DNA from 2 places in the Azospirillum sp. A23 genome. Region 1 is predicted to be linked to the other one. Evidence: predicted binding sites of a transcription regulator. Region 1 holds the regulator's gene; the other holds the start of a gene.
The links. The regulator HrcA, encoded in region 1, represses chaperone genes, less so after heat shock. The targets are predictions, from matches to a motif close to GTTAGCACTCNCCNNNGGNGAGTGCTAAC.

Region 1 (9,504 bases):
AGGTCGGGACCGGCCCAGGCCGCCTCCCCGCCGCAAGCGGCCGGGCAGATCAGGCCGCGGTCGTTGGCCAGCGCATCGATGGCGGCGGGCAGCACGCCCGCAACCGGAGTAAGGGCACCGTCGAGCGCCAGCTCGCCCAGCGCCACATAGCGGGCGATCTCCGCATCCGGCAGCACCCCCATCACCGTCAGCAGGCCGAGCGCGATGGGCAGGTCGAAATGGCTTCCTTCCTTCAGCACGTCGGCGGGGGCAAGGTTGACGGTGATGCGCTTGGCCGGCAGCGCCAGTCCCAATGCATGCAGCGCGGCGCGCACCCGCTCCCGGCTTTCGCCCACCGCCTTGTCGGGAAGGCCGACGACGGTGAAGGCGACGATTCCGCCGGACATCTGGACCTGGACGTCGATCCCCAGCACCTCGATGCCCTGGAACGCCACCGTGTTGACGCGCGCAACCACAACCGCACCCCGAAACAGACGCCCGTCAGGGCATGGTACACGCGATTGTAGTAACCATGAGACCAATGCGCCAGCGCGGGATGAACAAAACCCAACCGCCGGCCCCGTCATGCCCGCCCGGCGCAGGGAGCGGTTGTCCCGGCCCGCCGGCCGCCTAACATGAAGGCAAACGCATTCCCGGCCGCATTTCCGGCACGCATCGTCGAAAAGGATCAGCCACCGTGCAGCTTCACCTGAGCACCTGGGCCGAGGTCGAAGGCTATCTGAAGACCTCCAAGGGCATCATCATGCCGATCGGCTCGACCGAGCAGCACGGACCGAACGGGCTGGTCGGCACCGACGCCATCTGTGCCGAGGTCATCGCGAAGGGCGTCGGCGACGCCACCGGCGCGCTGGTCGGTCCGACCATCCCGGTCGGCATGGCCGTCCACCACATGGAATTCCCCGGCTCGATGACGCTGAAGCCGTCCACCCTGATCGCGCTGCTGCGCGACTATGTCGGCTCTCTGGCCGAACACGGGTTCGAGCGCTTCTTCTTCGTCAACGGCCATGGCGGCAACATCGCCACGCTGCGTGCCGCCTTCTACGAGATCTATGCGGAGAACCGGGCGCTGCGCGGCCGCGACGCCCCGGATCTGCGCTGCACCCTGGTGAACTGGTGGGAGAATGGCGAGGTCGGCCGCCTGTCACGCGAGCTGTACCAGGGCAAGGAGGGCTCGCACGCCACCCCCAGCGAGGTGTCGCTGACCCAGTACGCCTATCCCGACTCGATCAAGACCGCGGCGATGGAACCGGAACAGGCACCGGCCGGCGGCTTCCATGATGCCCGCGACTTCCGCCGCCGCTATCCCGACGGCCGCATCGGCTCCGCCCCCGGCCTTGCCCGTCCCGAACATGGCCAGCGCCTGTACGAGGCGGCGGTCGGCGCCATTGCCACCCAGTACCGCGCCTTCCTGGCGGAGCAGTAAGGGCGGTCACACGCCTGCATACCGCTTGCAAGCCAATGGGGGCATGCCGGTGGGGCATCTTCGCCCCGCACGTTGATTCGGCGGTCGGACCTGCCTAAATTCGGACCGGTTGACGGAACACGCGTTCCGCAACCGACCGGCCCGAACAGAGCACGACCGCCCCAGTCCATGATCAACGAGCTGAACCAGCGATCGCGCGAGATTTTCCGGCTGATCGTCGACGCCTATGTGGCGTCGGGGGAGCCGGTCGGTTCCCGCACGATCTCGCGGCGGCTTGGCATGGCCTTGTCGCCTGCGACCATCCGCAACGTGATGGCCGACCTGGAGGAGCAGGGGCTGCTCTACGCCCCGCACACCTCCGCCGGCCGCATCCCGACCGATGCCGGCCTTCGCATGTTCGTCGACGGCCTGCTGGAGATCGGGTCCCTGACCGAGGACGAGCGCGCCTCGATCGAAGCGAAATGCTCCGCCTCCGGCCGCGCCTTCGCCGACGTGCTGGGCGAGGCGTCGACCATGCTGTCCGGCCTGTCGCACTGCGCAGGCCTGGTTGTGGCACCCAAGACCGACCGTCCGCTGAAGCACATCGAGTTCGTGTCGCTCGGGCCCGGCCGCGCCCTGGTCGTCCTGGTGAACGAGGACGGGCTGGTCGAGAACCGGGTGATCGAGGTGCCGTTGGGGGTCCCGACCTCCACCCTGCAGACGGTGTCGAACTTCCTCAGCGCCAAGCTTGCCGGCCGGACGCTGGACGAAGCCCGGCAGGAGGTCCTGCAGGAGATCGAGCAGCAGAAGACACAGCTGGACGAGCTGTCGCGCAAGGTGGTCGCCGCCGGTCTGGCCACCTGGGCCGGCAGCGGCGGGTCGAACGCCGGCCAGCTGATTGTCCGCGGCCAGTCCCGCCTGCTGGAGGACGTCACCGCACTGTCCGACCTGGAGCGCGTGCGCGGCCTGTTCGAGGCGCTAGAGACCAAGGAGACGATGCTGCGCATGCTGGATGCCACCGGTCGCGGCGACGGCGTGCAGATCTTCATCGGCGCCGAGAATGTCCTGTTCAGCCATTCCGGCTGCTCGATGATCATCTCCCCCTTCCAGAACAGCCGGGAACAGGTGATCGGCGCCATCGGCGTCATCGGCCCGACCCGCATCAATTACGCCCGCATCATTCCGCTGGTCGATTACACCGCCAAGGTGGTCAGCCGGCTGATCGGCTGAGCACCGCCCTCAACAACTCCGCCTTTTGACGAAGCAAGAATTGAGAAAACCATGAGCGAAGAGCAGAACAAGCCCGCCGACGCCACGGTGGAGCCGACCGAGGCCACCGCCGACACCGCCGCCAACCAGACGGATACCGGTTCTTCCGAGGACCGCGTGGCCAAACTGGAGGCCGAGGTCGCCAGCCTGAAGGACCAGCTTCTGCGCGCCATGGCGGAGACGGAGAACACCCGCCGCCGTGCCCAGCGCGACCGCGAGGACGCCAGCAAGTTCGCCGTGTCGAGCTTCGCCAAGGAGCTGGTGTCGGTCGCCGACAATTTGCGCCGCGCGCTCGACGCCGTGCCGGCCGAGGGCCGCGAGCAGGACGATGTGCTGAAGGGCCTCGCCGTCGGCGTCGAGGCGACCGAGCGCCAGCTGTTCGCCGCCTTCGACCGCGCCGGCATCAAGAAGCTGGACCCCGCCGGCGAGCCGTTCGACCCGAACTTCCATCAGGTGATGTTCGAGATCGAGAACACCGGCAAGGCCGCCGGCACCGTCGTGCAGGTTCTCCAGCCCGGCTACACCATCCACGGCCGCCTGCTGCGCGAGGCGATGGTCGGCGTTGCCAAGGGCGGTGACGCCGGCGGCCAACACGTCGATACGAAGGCGTAACCATACGACTTCTGCAAAGCTCCCGGTTCAGCGGCACCGCCGACGGGCCGGGGGCTTCGTGTTGTGCGGAATAGGGTACGCCAGCGGTTGACGGTCGGCGGGAAATTGCCTAGGGCTTTCCCATAACTCTTTCGGCCGAGCAACCGGAGCCGCGTTCCATGCCCAAAAGCGTCCTGACCGTCGACGATTCCAAGACCATCCGCGACATGGTCGGGTTCACGCTGAAAGGCGCCGGCTATGAGGTGGCGGAGGCGTCGGACGGCAATGCCGGCCTCGCCCTGGTCAACCAGCGCAAGTTCGACTGCATCATCACCGATTTGAACATGCCGGGCCTGGACGGGCTGGCGCTGACCCGCGCCATCCGCGCCTCGGCCACCAACCGCGCCACCCCAGTCCTGCTGCTGACCACCGAAGCCGATCCGGCCAAGAAGTCCGCCGGCCGCGAAGCCGGCGCCACCGGCTGGCTGGTCAAGCCGTTCAACCCGGAAAAGCTGGTGGAGACGGTGCGGAAGGTTTGTCCGTAAGGACCGGTCTTTCCCGTCAACGGGTAACCAGGAACTCCCCTTCCGGATCGTGCGCGGCGAAGCGTTGCTGGGCCTTGCCGCGGTCGGCGACGGCATAGCAGTAGACGCAGCCGTGCGGGCAGCTGTCATAGTCGCCGATGTCGCGGCTTTCGGCGCACAGGCAGCCGGGGCGGTTGCCCTTCTCCCGCGCGGCGATCGCATGGCCCGCGACATCGGACAGCCGCAGCGCATCGACGCAGCGGGCCGGCGCCGTGCCGGGCGTACCGGCCAGCTCCGGCTGGGTGCAGAGCGTCAGCGCCATCCCCTCCCCCGCCGCGATGCCGGCCAGATCGGCCAGCAGCGCGCGTTTCTCCTCCGGCTCCGGATCGCGCCAGCCGATACCGGCGGCGGCGAGGTTGCGGGCGGTCTTGCGGTAAGGCTGGAGGAATGAGGCCACCACCTCGTCGGTCACCCCGCGCAAAGAGCGGGCGATGGCGGCGAAGGTCTCGCGGTGCCAGGCGGGCGGCGTCGCGTCGGTCAGGGCGATGGGGTCGTAGCGCCAGACAGCCGCCCGCGGCCCCCAACGCTCGCGCACCCGCGCCATATAGCCGACCGCCGTCTCCCAGGCGGGGACCGAGCGCTCCAGCACGGTGGGCAGGCCGGTGATGCTGTACTGCACGACGAAGGGAAAGCCCCGCTCCGCCACGCTGTCGAGCGCGGGCAGGAACGGTCCCAGATTCTTGGTCCAGAAGATGAGGCCGTCGACCGCCGGCCGGGTCAGGTCGATGCGGTAGGTCTGGCCGCCATAGGGATTGACCATCCGGCAGTAACCGGCGTCGAGGCGGTTCAGGAACCAGCGCCCGTAGAAGGCGGGAATGTCGGTCTTGTAGCTGGCGGAGATGATCATGCAGCCAGCATGGGAATGCCGGCCCGCCGCATCAAGGGCGGACCGGCATCAACCATTGGGAGGCCTTACTGGACCGCGCGGACCTCGACCACTTCGGGGATGTAGTGGCGCAGCATGTTCTCGATGCCGTGCTTCAGCGTGGCGGTGGAGCTGGGGCAGCCGGAGCAGGCCCCCTTCATCGCCAGATAGACGACGCCGCGCTCGAAGCCCTGGAAGGTGATGTCGCCGCCGTCCTGGGCGACCGACGGGCGGACGCGGGTGTCCAGCAGCTCCTTGATCTGCTCGACGATCTCCTCGTCGTCGGCGTTCGCCGCCGCGGCATGGCCGTCGCCGCCGTCCTCCAGCAGGACCGGGCGGTCGGCGGTGAAATGCTCCATGATCACGCCGAGGATCGACGGCTTCAGCAGAAACCAGTCGCGGGCGTCGGTCTTGGTGATGGTGATGAAGTCGGCACCCAGGAAGACGCCGACGACGCCCTCGATCTCGAACAGGCGCTGGGCGAGCGGCGAACGGGCGGCATCCTCGCGGCCGGTGAAGTCGGCGGTGCCGCGTCCGAGCACGTCACGCCCCGGCAGGAACTTGAGAGTCGCCGGGTTGGGCGTCTGCTCGGTCTGAATGAACATGGTCTGGTCCTCCATCGGCGGCGGAATGGAACCGCCGGCGCGCCCGGGATCGGGACGCGGTACGATTGGGGGAAATCTGGGCCGAAACGCCGGGCGGATCAAGGACCCCGGTTGTGTGGGTATTCGGCATCCGGCATGCGCGAACCGTCCCCGCAGCACCCATCCTTACCTGCGTGGCTATCCTTACTTACGTGCGCCCGCTTATGTGATCGCGTCCAGTTCCTCGTTGCTGAGCCCGCCGGGGACGATGGTCAGGGGAATGTGCAGCCGCCCCAGCCCGCGGCCGGTGTAGTAGGAGATCAGCGGGCCGGGCCCCTCCGGGTCGGTGCCGGCGGCCAGCACGAGGATGGAGATGCTCGGCTCCTCGCCGATCAGGGCCAGCACCTCCTCGGTGCGGTTGCCTTCGCGGACATAGAGCGCCGGCAGGGTGCCGGTCAGCTGGTTGACCTCGCGCGCCAGCTTCTGGAGCATCTGCTCCGCCTCGGCGCGCTGTTCCTCGCGGATCAGGTTCTCCACCGCCAGCCAGTGCTGCATCTCGCCCTTTTCCAGGACGGTCAGCAGAGCCACCTTGCCGCCCGACTTGCGGGCGCGCAGGCAGGCATAGCGGAGCGCCACCTTCAGCTCCGGGCTGTCGTCGACCACCACCAGGAAGATGCGCACCGGCTTGGACTGCTGCGTGCCGGGCGTCGTCGGCTGTGTCATGTCGGTCATCTCTGTAACCCTCTCGGCTTAGACCCGGCGGAATGCGGCGCCGGCCGCCCAGCCGGCCGCGATGGCGCCGAGGACGGCGGCCACCCCGTAGATGACCGGGCGGTTGCGCGCGAAGTCCGACACTTCGGCGCTGAACCCGATCTTGGACACCACCAGCGGCGTGGTCTGGGCGCTGACCACCTCGCCGTCGCGAATCAGCAGGGCTTCGACATTGTACAGCCCGGTCGGGACGTTGGCCGGGAAATAGATGTTGGTGCGGAACAGCCGCTCGCCCAGGAAGGCGACCTGCCCCATGGAGATGGCGTACAGCCCCTGGCGCTGCTTGTTGCGGATCAGCGCACTGCGGTAGGCGGCAAGCTCCTCCGGCGGCATGTTGGCGTCGGCCGGCAGTTGCAGCTGCGGCAGGCCCAGCTGGTGGCGCTCCAGAACCGGCCGGCCGACCAGCTGGTCGAGCGGCCGGCTGACCGCCACCGTGTAGAAGCTGGGCACCTGATCGAAGCGCAGGCTGTCGGTGTTCATCCACATGCCGGCCACCCTCTGCTTGCGGCGGACGGTGGCGGGGGACCGCGGGCCGGTGACGACGATGGCGACGTCGCCCGCCCCGTCGGTGGTGCCGAACAGCACGACCTCCGTGCCCGTAAAGCCGGTGGTGATGGCGATCAGGTGGCTCGACAGGTCGGCGACCAGTTGCTGCGCCCACACCGTCGCCGCCACCGTGCCGCCCAGCAGCAGCCCGGCCAGCGCCGCGGCGGCCTGGACCAGCAGGCGCTTGATGGGCCTGCGCTTGGTAACCGCCGCCATCAGCGCAGCCCCATGGTCAGGGTGTAGAGATCGTCGGGACGGGAGAACAGGTCCCAGGCCAGCTTCAGCGCCACCGCCACCACGATCAGCGACAGCGCCATCCGGGCGGTCTCGCCGCGCAGCCGGGTGCCGGCCCGGGTGCCGAACTGCGCGCCGATCACGCCGCCGATCAGCAGCAGGAGCGCCAGCATGGCATCCACCGTCTGATTGGTGGCGGCCTGGAGCAGGGTGGCCGCCGCGGTGGTGAAGATGATCTGGAACAGCGAGGTGCCGGCGACCAGACCGGCCGGCATGTTCAGCAGATAGATCATCGCCGGCACCAGCAGGAAGCCGCCGCCGATGCCCATGATCGCCACCAGCATGCCGCCGACGGCCCCGATCCCCGCCGGCAGCAGGGCGGAGATGTAGAGCTTGGAGCGCTGGAAGCGCATCTTGAAGGGCAGGCCGTGCAGCCAGATGTGGCGGTGCAGCTTGCCGCGCTTGGCCGTCGGCGCGCGGCGTCGCAGGATGGCGCGGCTGCTTTCCACCAGCATCATGCCGCCGATGGTGCCGAGGAAGAAGACGTAGGACAGGGTGATGGCGATGTCGATCTGGCCCAGCCGCTGGAGGATGCCGAAGATCCACACCCCCACCGCGGTGCCGACCACGCCGCCGCCCAGCATCACCACGCCCAGCTTCACGTCGACATTGCCGCGCCGCCAGTGGGCGAGCACGCCCGACACGCTGGCGGCGACCAGCTGGTTGGCCTGGGTGCCGACGGCGATGGCCGGGGGAACGCCGATGAAGATCAGCAGCGGCGTCATCAGGAAGCCGCCGCCGACGCCGAACATCCCCGACAGGAAGCCGACCAGCCAGCCCATGCCGAGCACCAGCAGCGCGTTGACCGACATCTCGGCAATCGGCAGGTAGACTTGCATGGAGGGGCAATCTGTCAGGATGGGCGGCGGGATCGGCAGCTTACCCGAGCCGGTGCCGTGGCGGAAGACCGCAGCGCCGGCCTTTTGGGGGGTCGCTTCCGGTGAAAGGGCCGGCGGGAGGGGTGGAACGGCGTGGAACGCTGTCCGGCCGATGTTCCATCCGCCGCCTACCGGTGGCGCGGCAGAGTCGTTGGGTAAGGCGACAGCTTATAAGCCCTCTCCCCCCTGGGGAGAGGGTTGGGTGAGGGGGGCAGCGCGGACGGAACGACCGCGCCAGGGGATTGCCAAGGGGCAGCATGCCCCTTGGCGGTGCGCGGATCGCGCGCCGGCCCCCTCACCCTCCCCACGCCTGCGGCGCGGGTCCCCTCCCTCTCCCCGGGGGAGAGAGGGCAATCCGCGGTGCCCTCGCACAGGCTACCGGAAAGGTCGTCGTCGAGTTCGGGGACGGGCTGACGATCCGGTTGCGTGGTTTGCCGCTTGGAGGCTGGAGTATCGAGGCCGGCGAACAGCCCCAGCCGCTCGGCCAGCCAGCGGACGGTGGCGGGATCGCCCGAAGTGACCAGCCGTTCGATCTGCTCGGCGACCAGAATGCGCAGCGAGGACAGACGCAGCTCGGCCTCGCGGTTCAGGGCCTGCCGTTCCCACCAAACCCTGTGACGGAAATCCTTGGAACCGTAATAGGCGCGCCAGAGTGTCGTCCGGCTGCACCCCATGGCACGGGAGACCTGAAGGAAGCTGTTGCCGCGGGCCAGCATGCCGGCGGCCATGATCCATTGCTCTTCATGGAACTGCGAACCGGGCACCAGCGAGCCTTCGGACGGAGTCGGCGGCTCTTCGGCCCAGCGGGGGAACTGGTCGTTGGTGAAGCTACGGCTGTCGAGGGGCATGGCGCGGCTCCGCGAATGAGTGGGCATTGCGGAGAGGTTATAGGAATTATTTCTCCAGACGGTGGTCTTTTGCGAAAAACGGAAACCCGGCAGGGGGTCAGGGCACCGCCGCGTGGAAGAAGACCTGATAGCCGCCCTTCTGCGGGAAGACATGGTCCGCCTCGCGCCGGGCGGACCCCATGTCCAGCGCATGCACCACGACCCGGTTGCCGTAGCGCCAGGCCGGGTTCACCGGCTTGCCGGCGGCGCGGGCGGCGGCGGCGACAACGGTGTCGAACTTCGCCTCCGCCTTGAAGCCGCGCCGGTTGCCGCCGGGGGTGCCGAGGATGTGCAGGAAGACCGGCGGTTCCTTGTCCAGCATGTCGATCTGGCGCTGGAGATGGCTGACCCGCAGTTCGGCGGCGGTCAGACGGCCCCTTGCCTCCTCCAGGCGGCAGGCCATGTCGGCCAGCGCCTCCGTCTCGGCGCGCTGGCGCTCCTTCAGCGGTCGCACCGACTGGCGCAGCCGGTCGAGCCCGGCCACCCGTTCCCAGCTGCGCCGGATGCCTACCCAGCACAGATGGCACAGCATGGCCAGCGCCGCCACCAGCGGCACCGCCGAGTCGAGGATCGTCCGCACCACATCCATCGCCATCCCCGCCCCAATCGAACTCCGCCCGAATACCGGCGCCTGCCCTGGCACGCCGGTTGCTGCAGTCCCGGCAGCCGTGCACGCAGCAAGGAGCGTGCCGAAGGAGCGGAGGACCGATGGGCATGCAGACGCCGCTGCTGCTGGTGCTGGAAATGGTCATCATGATGGCCTGCCTCAGCTGGGGCACCGTGTCGATCCTGCGGATCGGCTACCGGATCGCGTCCGTGCAGCGCCGCCGGTC
Region 2 (9,504 bases), 460 kb from region 1:
GGTAAGGCGGCAGACCGGGCGCACCGGACGGATCAGAAGCCTTCCAGCACCACCTTGCCGCGGGCCTTGCCGGATTCGATCAGGGCATGGGCCTTGCGCAGGGTGGCGGCATCGATGCGGCCCAGCGTCTCGGTCAGGGTGGTGCGCAGCGTGCCGGCATCGACCAGCCGCGACACTTCGGTCAGCAGCTCGTGCTGGGCGATCATGTCGTCGGTCTGGAACAGCGGCCGGGTGAACATCAGCTCCCAGTGCAGCGAGACGCTCTTGCGCTTCAGCAGGCGAACGTCGATGGGCTCCGGATCGTCGATCAGGCCGATGTGACCCTGCGGCGCCACCAGCTCGACCAGATCCTGGAAATGGCGGTCGGTCGCGTTGGTGGAGAAAATGTAATCGACCCCGGCCAGCCCCAGCGCCTTCACCTGTTCCGCCATCGGCCGGCTGTGGTCGATCACGTCATGGGCGCCCAGGTCGCGCACCCAATCGGCGGTCTCGGGACGCGACGCGGTGGCCAGCACCCGCACCTTGCTCAGCCGGCGGGCCAGTTGGATGGCGATGGAGCCGACGCCACCGGCCCCGCCGACGATCAGCAGCGACTTGCCCTCGCCCCCATTTTTCCCGTCGCCATCCCGCGGCAGGCCCAGCCGGTGGAACAGCATTTCCCAGGCGGTGATTGCGGTCAGCGGCAGGGCGGCGGCCTCGGCAACGCTCAGGCTGGCCGGACGGGCGCCGACGATGCGCTCGTCGACCAGATGATATTCGCTGTTGGTGCCGGGACGGTCGATGGAGCCGGCATAGAACACCGCGTCACCGGGACGGAACAGGGTCACATCCGGCCCGACCGCCTCGACGATGCCGGCGGCATCGAAGCCCAGGATGCGCAGGTCGCCCTCGGTCGGCAAAGCGTTGCGGCGCACCTTGGTGTCCACCGGGTTGACCGACACCGCCTCCACCCGGACCAGCAGGTCGCGGCCGGCGGGGGCCGGGCGGTCGATCTCGACGTCGATCAGCGCGCCGGTATCGGCGATGGGCAGGGACTTGCGGAAACCAACGGCTTTCATGATGGCCTCGTCTTCTAAATGGGTCTTCTGAATGGGGAAGAAGTCGAGACACAAGATGGCGGCGCCGCCCCGATATGTGAAATTCATAGTTCTTGTTTCATCCATCGGATTCCGGGATGGACGCAGCCCCGGCCAAACGGCTTCGAGACTCATGACGCCAAAGAGGTATGGAATAGCCGGCCGGGCTGCGGTGTTCGTACAGATGACCGGCCTCACCGTCGACGCCGGTCCGTCGTCAGACAGGAAGCACGGCCATGCGCACCAATCGTCTCCGGATCCTGACCGCCCTGCTCCTGGCTGCGGGGGGTGCCGCCCTGACCGGCTGCGTCGCCTACGATCCCTATTATCCCGCCTACAGCGAGCCGGTGATGGTCCCGCCGCCGACCGTCTATGCCGTGCCGCCGCCGGTGGTGGTCGGGCCGGGCTATTACCGCCGCCCCTGGCACGACCATTGGCACGGCGACCGCGGCTGGGGCCCGGGACGCGGATGGGGGCCCGGCAGGGGGCCGCGCGGCTGGCGTTGATCGTAGGGAACCGACGGTTCTCAGACCGCGTTGGCCGGCACGCCGTCGCCGCAGTTGCGCAGCACCAGCACGGTGTGGTCGTCGTCGCTCACCGCACCGTCGCGCAGCAGAACCAGCGCCGCCAGCGTCGGCTCGACCCCGTGCAGGTCACGGTGGATGAACAGGGCGGGCAGCCGGGCGCACCCGCCGGTGTAGAGCACGACATGCTCCCCCGGTGCCCAGCGCAGATGGACCGAGGCGGGGGCCAGCGGGTTGAAGCCGATCATCGCCCAGCGGGCGCCGAGCGCCGTGATCTCCTGCCGACGCACCACCGCCCCGGCCAGGGTGCCGAGCGCCGTGTAATCCACCGCACCGGCGTCGAAGCGCAGGACCGCGACGGCCGACCGCCCGATCCGCGTCAGGGTCCGGTCGTGGGACAGCCCCAGTTCGGGCCGCCCCTTCAGGTCGCGCCGGATGGCGTTGACCACGACGGGAGCCGGCAGCCCCGGCACCGTGGCGGCGACCACCGCCTCCATCTGCCGCACCACGGCGGGCGTCATTATTGTGGGGGATTGCACGGTGGGGGATTGCACGGTGGGGGATTGCGCGGCGCCGTCTTGCCCATTGCCGTCCTCCGCACCGGAACCGGCGTCGGTTTTGACGGGGGGCTCGGCGGGGCCGGCATCGGCGGCCGTGTCGCCGTCGACCATCAAGGCAATGCCGCAGGGACCGTCCCCGCCACGGGCGGGGGCACAGCTGACGAACCAATGGTCGATGAAGGGACCGCCGCGCGCGGCGTCGCCGCCGCTCCGCTCGACCGTCACCGCCCCGGCCTGGGCCAGGGCGTCGGCCGGCGGCGCATCGTCCGTACCCGGCCGCAGGACACGGGCCAGCAGCGCGAGCCCGATGCCCGGCGTGGCATGAACATGGAAACGGTCGGCCTCGCCGCGAACGGATTCCAACACCGCGTCAAGCGCGGGGAGAACACCGTCCGGCGTTGACGGGGTCAGCGCGACGGTGGCGGGATCGCGGTCGTAGGCCAGGCATTCGACGCCGGCCCCGCTGTGCATCCGGGCAATCAGAATGGTCCCGTCCGGCCGGCCAAGAGCATAGTCGGCCACCATGGCCACCAGCCGGTCCAGCCGCGCCGCCTCGTCCACCGGCAGCACCCCGTCGGCCCGTTCCGCCGCGATCCGACGCGCCGTGGCGATGTCGTCGGGCGACGCCACGGCGATGCGACGGTGACCATGATCGGGGAACATAGAACCGCTCCTGTCAGCGCTCTGGTTGCTCTTCCCCGGAACTTTACAATCCTCTTCCGGTCAAGCCCACGGAAAGCACTCGTCGGCCTGCAATTTTCGACCGGCCGTGTCCGACGGAGCCGCAATCCGGCAAGGACGGCGGCATCAGGATGCCGCCACCTCCATCAGTGCGGCCGGGGCCGGCTGGCGGATGGACATGGGATGCGGCAGGTCGCGTGCGCGCAGGATCTCCGCCGACTCCCAGAGGCGGCCCAGGCCGACGATGGAGCGGCAGCCGGTCTTTTCCATGATGCGGGCGCGGTGGACCTCCACCGTCTTGATGCTGATCCCCAGTTCCCAGGCAATGGTCTTGCTCTGCTTGCCCTCGACGATCAGTTCCAGAACCTCCGACTCGCGGCGGCTCAGCAGGGCGAGCCGGCGGACGGCGTCGCGGCTGCGGTCGCGCTGCTGGGCATGCGGGCTGCCGGACGCCAGGCAGGCGCGCAGCCGCTCCAGGAAGGCCGGGATGGCGAAGGGACGGGCGATGCAGTCGACCGCACCGGCCTTCATCGCGGCGACGGCGGCGTCGACGTCGCCCTGCTCGGTCATCACCAGGACCGGCAGGTCGTGACCGTGCAGCGAGGCCTCGGCCATGAACTCCATGGCGGTCATGTCCGGCAGGTCGCTGCGCAGGACGATGCAGGAGGACCCGGTGCCCAGCACGGCCAGCGCATCGGCGGCGGTGCTGTGGACACGGCAGGCGATACCGACCGCGCCCAGCGCCCGCGAAAGCGTGCTGCGCGACATCAGGTCGCCATCGACGATGTGAACGAGGCAGGTGGTTTGCGGATAAGCGGGCGCGGAAATTTGCAGGGGCATCTTGGGACCTCCACCACATCGGGCCGGCGAACAGCGCCGGCTCTCCATGACGACCGATCCGTGTCCGAACCGCCGCCATGACCGACATTTTAGCGGTCATCCCTTATTGACCGCCGCAATCGCGAGGGATAGCGGGCATGTCTAAAAGGATACCAGGGATACTACACCGGCGAAAACCACAACAAGAACGCCGATCAATGCGCTATCCCACGGGGCACCCCGAAACCAAACGGCGAACACCACAAGTATTTTCGCAAACTCCGCACCCGGACGACCTATCCGCCGACAGGCAACGCTGGCCAAACTTTATCACAAGACAAGCAAAGCCGCTCGGATCGTTTGTTGTGATCGCCGGGTTCAAAAATTATCTTCGTGGGAATTTAACGTTCCGCGCAGCCTTTCCGGCTGCAACCCTGTGGCCGCTCAGGCGCGGCGGCGGGTCGCCAGGAGGATGCCGGCGGCGATCAGGGCGATGCCGATCCCATGGTAGAGGTGCGGCTGCTCGCCCAGGAACAGGATGGCCAGCAGGCTGCCGAAGACCGGCACCAGATGGATGGCGAGGCCGGCGGTGTTGGGGCCGAGAAGCTCCACCGCCCGGTTGAAGCAGAGATAGGCGGCGATGGACGGGAACAGCACGGTGTAGCCGACCGCCAGCAGCGTGATGCCGCTGGCCTGGACCGGGTGGCCGCTCACGCTCTCCCAGACATAGAAGGGCAGCAGTTCCACCGCACCGATGGCGAAGGTGACGACGACGAAGCTCAGCCCGTGGATCGCCGGCCGGCGGCGCAGCAGCGTGGTGTAGGCGGCATAGATCACCACCGCCGCCAGCATCCAGACGTCGCCGGCATTCAGCTCCAGCCCCAGCAGGGTTCCCGGATCGCCGTGCGAGATCAGGGTCATCGCGCCGACCAGCGAGACGGCGATCCCCACCCCCTGCATCGCCCCGATCCGGTCGCGGAACAGGACGAGGCTCATCAGCACGATCATCACGGGCATCGACGACTGCAGCATCACGCAGTTCAGCGCGGTCGTCGTGTTGAGCGCGATGTATTGGAAGGTGTTGTAGATGCCGATGCCGAGCGTGCCCAGCAGCAGCACGCTCTTCCACCGCGCCAGGATCGGCGTGATGTCGTGGCGCAGATGCGGCCAGGCGAAGGGCAGCACCACCAGCATGCCCAGGAACCAGCGCCAGAAGGCCAGCCCGATGGGCGGCACCGACCCGGCGACCGCACGCCCCAGGACCGCGTTGCCCGCCCAGAACAGGGGCGGCAGCATCATCAGCAGCCAGGCCTGATCGGCGAGACGGGATCCCTTGACGGAGGCGGTGCGGTCGGCGGGCATGGCGCTGTCCCGTGCGTTCAGCTGCGGCGGCGGGGCGAGGCGAAGACGCTAGCCGCGGTCACGGCGGCGCTGCGGTCGCTGCTGTCCTCGGCACGGAAGACGCTTGCGCGGGCTTCGCGGCGGGGATGGCGCGGCGCGTCCTCGCGGCCTTCACCACCCCGGCCTTCGCGGCCTTCACGGCCCTCGCGGGCAGGCTTGGCGGGCTGGCGCATCTCGGCGTCGAGTTCGGCGATGCGCTTGACCAACGCTTCACGGATGGCGGGGGCCGCGTGGGCTTTCAGCGTCGCCAGCTGCTCCTTGAGCTGAACCAGCTGACGCTGCTTCTGCTCGCGGGTGCGCTTGATGGCGACGTTGTCGGAATGCTGGCCCTCGAAGGAGCGCATGGAACAGGCCCTCGTTTAAAAATACGGAAGTCAGGAGGCCGGCGCCCCACGCTGGGGTGCCCGGCAAGAGAGGGGCGGATTATTGGGAGGCGACCGCGGCAAAGCAAGGCGGACTTCGCCTTGACATTTGAGGGTTGGGCCATTTCAGGAACGGGGTGGCACTCCGCCTCCCTCCCCGCCATCTGGGCAAAGGAAAAGGGCGCCCCCTTGCGGAGGCGCCCCTTTCCGAACCGAAGGACGGTCGGACGTCAGGCTATTAGAAGCCCATGTCGTCCATGCCGCCCATGCCGCCCGGCATGCCGCCCGGAGCAGCCTTCTTCTCCGGCTTCTCGGCGATCATCGCCTCGGTGGTGATCAGCAGGCCGGCGATCGAGGCCGCATCCTGCAGGGCGGTGCGAACCACCTTCACCGGGTCGATGATGCCGGCGGCGACCAGATCGGTGAACTCACCCTTCTGGGCGTCGTAGCCGAAGTTGGTGTCGGTCTGGTCGAGCAGCTTGCCAACCACGATCGAGCCGTCGGTGCCGGCGTTGTAGGCGATCTGACGGACCGGGGCCTGCAGGGCGCGGCGGATGATGTCGATGCCGACGCGCTGCTCGTCGTTGACCGGGGTCAGGGCGTCCAGGGCCTTGGAGGCGTACAGCAGGGCGGTGCCGCCGCCGGCGACCACACCCTCTTCCACCGCGGCGCGGGTGGCGTGCATCGCGTCGTCAACGCGATCCTTGCGCTCCTTCACCTCGACCTCGGTCGCACCGCCGACGCGGATGACGGCGACGCCACCGGCCAGCTTGGCCAGACGCTCCTGCAGCTTCTCGCGGTCGTAGTCCGAGGTGGTCTCCTCGGCCTGGGCGCGGATCTGGCCACAACGGGCTTCGATGTCGGCCTTGTCGCCGGCGCCGTCGACGATGGTGGTGGTCTCCTTGGAGATCACGACCTTCTTGGCGGTGCCCAGCATGTCGAGCGTGACGTTCTCGAGCTTGATGCCGAGGTCTTCGGAGATGACCTGGCCGCCGGTCAGGATGGCCATGTCCTCCAGCATCGCCTTGCGGCGGTCGCCGAAGCCCGGAGCCTTGACGGCGGCGATCTTCAGGCCGCCGCGCAGCTTGTTCACGACGAGCGTGGCCAGCGCCTCACCCTCGATGTCCTCGGCGATGATCAGCAGCGGACGCGAGGACTGGACGACGGCTTCCAGAACCGGCAGCAGCGGCTGCAGGCCCGACAGCTTCTTCTCGTGCAGCAGGATGAAGGGGTTCTCGAGGTCCGCGACCATCTTGTCGGCGTTGGTCACGAAGTACGGCGACAGGTAGCCGCGGTCGAACTGCATGCCCTCGACGACGTCCAGCTCGGTGTCCAGGCTCTTGGCCTCTTCCACCGTGATGACGCCTTCGTTGCCGACGCGCTCCATCGCCTGGGCGATCATCTTGCCGATCTCGGCTTCGCCGTTGGCGGAGATGGTGCCGACCTGGGCGATCTCGTCGTTGGTCGTGACCTTCTTGGCGCGGGCCTGGATGTCGGCGACGACGGTCGAGACGGCCAGATCGATGCCGCGCTTCAGGTCCATCGGGTTCAGGCCGGCGGCGACCTTGGTCACGCCTTCGCGGACGATGGCCTGGGCCAGGACGGTGGCGGTGGTGGTGCCGTCACCGGCCAGATCGTTGGTCTTCGAGGCGACCTCGCGGACCATCTGGGCGCCCATGTTCTCGAACTTGTCGGCCAGCTCGATTTCCTTGGCGACCGACACGCCGTCCTTGGTGATGCGCGGAGCGCCGAAGGACTTCTCGATCACGACGTTGCGGCCCTTCGGGCCCAGCGTGACCTTCACGGCGTCGGCGAGGATGTCAACGCCACGCAGCAGCTTTTCGCGCGCGGAGGGGCCGAACTTGACGTCTTTGGCAGCCATGTCTCGATTCCTTTAACGTGTAAATTTCGAAGGGTACAGGCGGAGGACTTAGGCCTCGATGACGCCCATGATGTCGGATTCCTTCATGATCAGGTAATCGACGCCTTCGATCTTCACTTCAGTGCCCGACCACTTGCCGAACAGGATGCGGTCGCCGGCCTTGACGTCCAGCGCCACGACCTTGCCCGACTCGTCACGGGCGCCCGGGCCGACGGCGATGATCTCGCCTTCCTGCGGCTTTTCCTTGGCCGTGTCGGGGATGATGATCCCACCCTTGGTCTTGGTGTCGGACTCCAGACGCTTGACGACGACGCGGTCGTGCAGCGGGCGGAACTTCATGGAATGCCTCCTTGGATCAAGGCTTGGTTCTGACGGAAATTGGCGCGGGCGGCGGCTGTTAGCACTCCATCCCGGCGAGTGCCAGACAGCTAATCGAAGCGGATTGTGGATTCAAGAGGCTCGTTTCGGAATTTGCCGCAAATGCCTGCAACACTCCTCCAGCCCCGTCTATAACACATTGATTTCAAATCATATCCCCTCATTGCGGCAGACAGCCGGTGCGGGCAAATTTCTTCGAACGGTCACAGAAGAAGCCGACCCTTCCGGCAGCGGACGCATCGCCGGGACAGCGAAAGGACGGAACCGAACACCGGCAACTCCACGCGATCCCCCAATTGCCCCCTCGCCTCCCGCACGTCACGCCTGTGATTGCCGTCACAGCGCCACCCGCCGGAATTTCCTAAAATTTTAGAGAAATCGGCACTGGAGAGGTGGAGGGCGCGATGATGGCGAAGCGGCGGGCGGACGGCTGGACCGGGACTCATACGGCCGACCGCCTCCAATACAAGCGGCCGGCCCGAATCGCCTCCGCTCCCGGATCGGGCAAGCGGGCACGGTGGCGGGATCACGAGAACCGGCTGGTGGAGGCTCTGCTGGAGTTCACCACCATCGCCGGCCTGTTCGCCCTGCTGTTCGCCCTGTTCGTGCTGTTCGGCGCCGCCCAAACCCTATCGCCCTGAGTCTCTCGGCCCGATCCCGCACTCGTTTCTCCTGTTGCGCATTCTCCGCAGCCACATCTCCGCAATTCGCGACAAATTTAAATCGATACTCCCGCCTTGCGCGAATTCCGCATAGGATCGCCGCCGATACGGGCGGCACCACCCCGCCCGGCGCGCCAACCGGGAGTTTCCATCCATGACCACCCAGCCGGTCTGCCAAGCCGCGGTCGATCTTGTGAAGCATTTCGAAGGCCTCTACCTCAACGCCTATCTGTGCCCGGCCGGCGTTCCCACCATCGGTTACGGCCATACCGCCGGCGTGACGATGGGGCAGACCATCACCGTCGAGCAGGCCGATGCCTTCCTCGCCGCCGACTTGGCCCAGGCCGCCGGTCATGTCGACGCCCTGGTGAAGGTGCCGCTGAACGCGGACCAGCGCGGCGCGCTGGCGTCCTTCGTCTTCAACCTCGGCGCCGGCAGCCTGGAAAGCTCGACCCTGCTGAAGCTGCTGAACGAGGGCGATTATGCCGGCGCCGCCGGCCAGTTCGGCCGCTGGGTCTATGCCACGGTGAACGGGACGCCGACCAAGCTGCCGGGCCTCGTCGCCCGCCGCGCGGCCGAAGAGGCGCTGTTCCAGAGTCAGACCGCCCAGCCGCAGGACGGCGTCACCACCGCGGACGGCACCCCCTGATCCTGGCCTGATATCCGGGCCTGATATCCGGGCCTGATATCCGAGTGTGATCCGGCATTCCGGCAGGCGCCGGGCACGAGCCGTTTGACGGGACGGGATGTTCGCCCCACATTTGCGGACATCCCACCGCCGCGCTCCGGAATGCCGCCTTGACCGCCTTTGCCTCCGACAGCCTCGCCGCCGCCACCCGCCCCAATCCGAACCGGCCCATCGCCGTCTGGCTTCTGGTCTGCGCCGCCATGGTGCTGGCCATGGCCGTGATCGGCGCCATCACCCGGCTGACGGAATCCGGCCTGTCGATGGTGGAATGGAAACCGCTGATCGGCATCCTGCCGCCACTGTCCTCGGCGGAATGGAACCGGGTCTTCGACCTGTACAAGGCGACGCCGGAATTCCGCATCTACAACAGCCACATGGATCTGGCGGGCTTCCAATCGATCTTTTGGTGGGAGTGGTTCCACCGGCTGTGGGGCCAGCTGATCGGCTTCGCCTTCCTGATCCCCTTCCTGC

Region 2: a site for HrcA is predicted at 7,702-7,730, ahead of groES (co-chaperone GroES). Genes of this name have one in related genera too.

Annotation. Positions count from the first base shown of each region.
Region 1 covers NZ_CP170667.1:2,735,137-2,744,640, reverse strand. Annotated here, with positions in the region: gene ABNQ40_RS30460 (YifB family Mg chelatase-like AAA ATPase) at 1-455, opposite strand, end outside; gene ABNQ40_RS30455 (creatininase family protein) at 677-1,423, shown strand; gene hrcA (heat-inducible transcriptional repressor HrcA) at 1,592-2,632, shown strand; gene grpE (nucleotide exchange factor GrpE) at 2,684-3,283, shown strand; gene ABNQ40_RS30440 (response regulator) at 3,442-3,807, shown strand; gene ABNQ40_RS30435 (DUF1848 domain-containing protein) at 3,824-4,693, opposite strand; gene ABNQ40_RS30430 (NifU family protein) at 4,759-5,316, opposite strand; gene ABNQ40_RS30425 (universal stress protein) at 5,518-6,027, opposite strand; gene ABNQ40_RS30420 (TIGR02186 family protein) at 6,046-6,828, opposite strand; gene ABNQ40_RS30415 (sulfite exporter TauE/SafE family protein) at 6,828-7,745, opposite strand; gene ABNQ40_RS30410 (hypothetical protein) at 7,913-8,632, opposite strand; gene ABNQ40_RS30405 (hypothetical protein) at 8,730-9,266, opposite strand; gene ABNQ40_RS30400 (hypothetical protein) at 9,380-9,504, shown strand, end outside.
Region 2 covers NZ_CP170667.1:2,275,239-2,284,742, forward strand. Annotated here, with positions in the region: gene ABNQ40_RS28140 (LysR substrate-binding domain-containing protein) at 1-5, shown strand, start outside; gene ABNQ40_RS28145 (zinc-binding alcohol dehydrogenase family protein) at 33-1,058, opposite strand; gene ABNQ40_RS28150 (hypothetical protein) at 1,313-1,582, shown strand; gene ABNQ40_RS28155 (hypothetical protein) at 1,603-2,823, opposite strand; gene ABNQ40_RS28160 (response regulator transcription factor) at 2,968-3,681, opposite strand; gene ABNQ40_RS28165 (DMT family transporter) at 4,105-5,022, opposite strand; gene ABNQ40_RS28170 (hypothetical protein) at 5,040-5,405, opposite strand; gene groL (chaperonin GroEL) at 5,662-7,305, opposite strand; gene groES (co-chaperone GroES) at 7,354-7,644, opposite strand; gene ABNQ40_RS28185 (hypothetical protein) at 8,088-8,324, shown strand; gene ABNQ40_RS28190 (lysozyme) at 8,500-8,994, shown strand; gene ABNQ40_RS28195 (COX15/CtaA family protein) at 9,144-9,504, shown strand, end outside.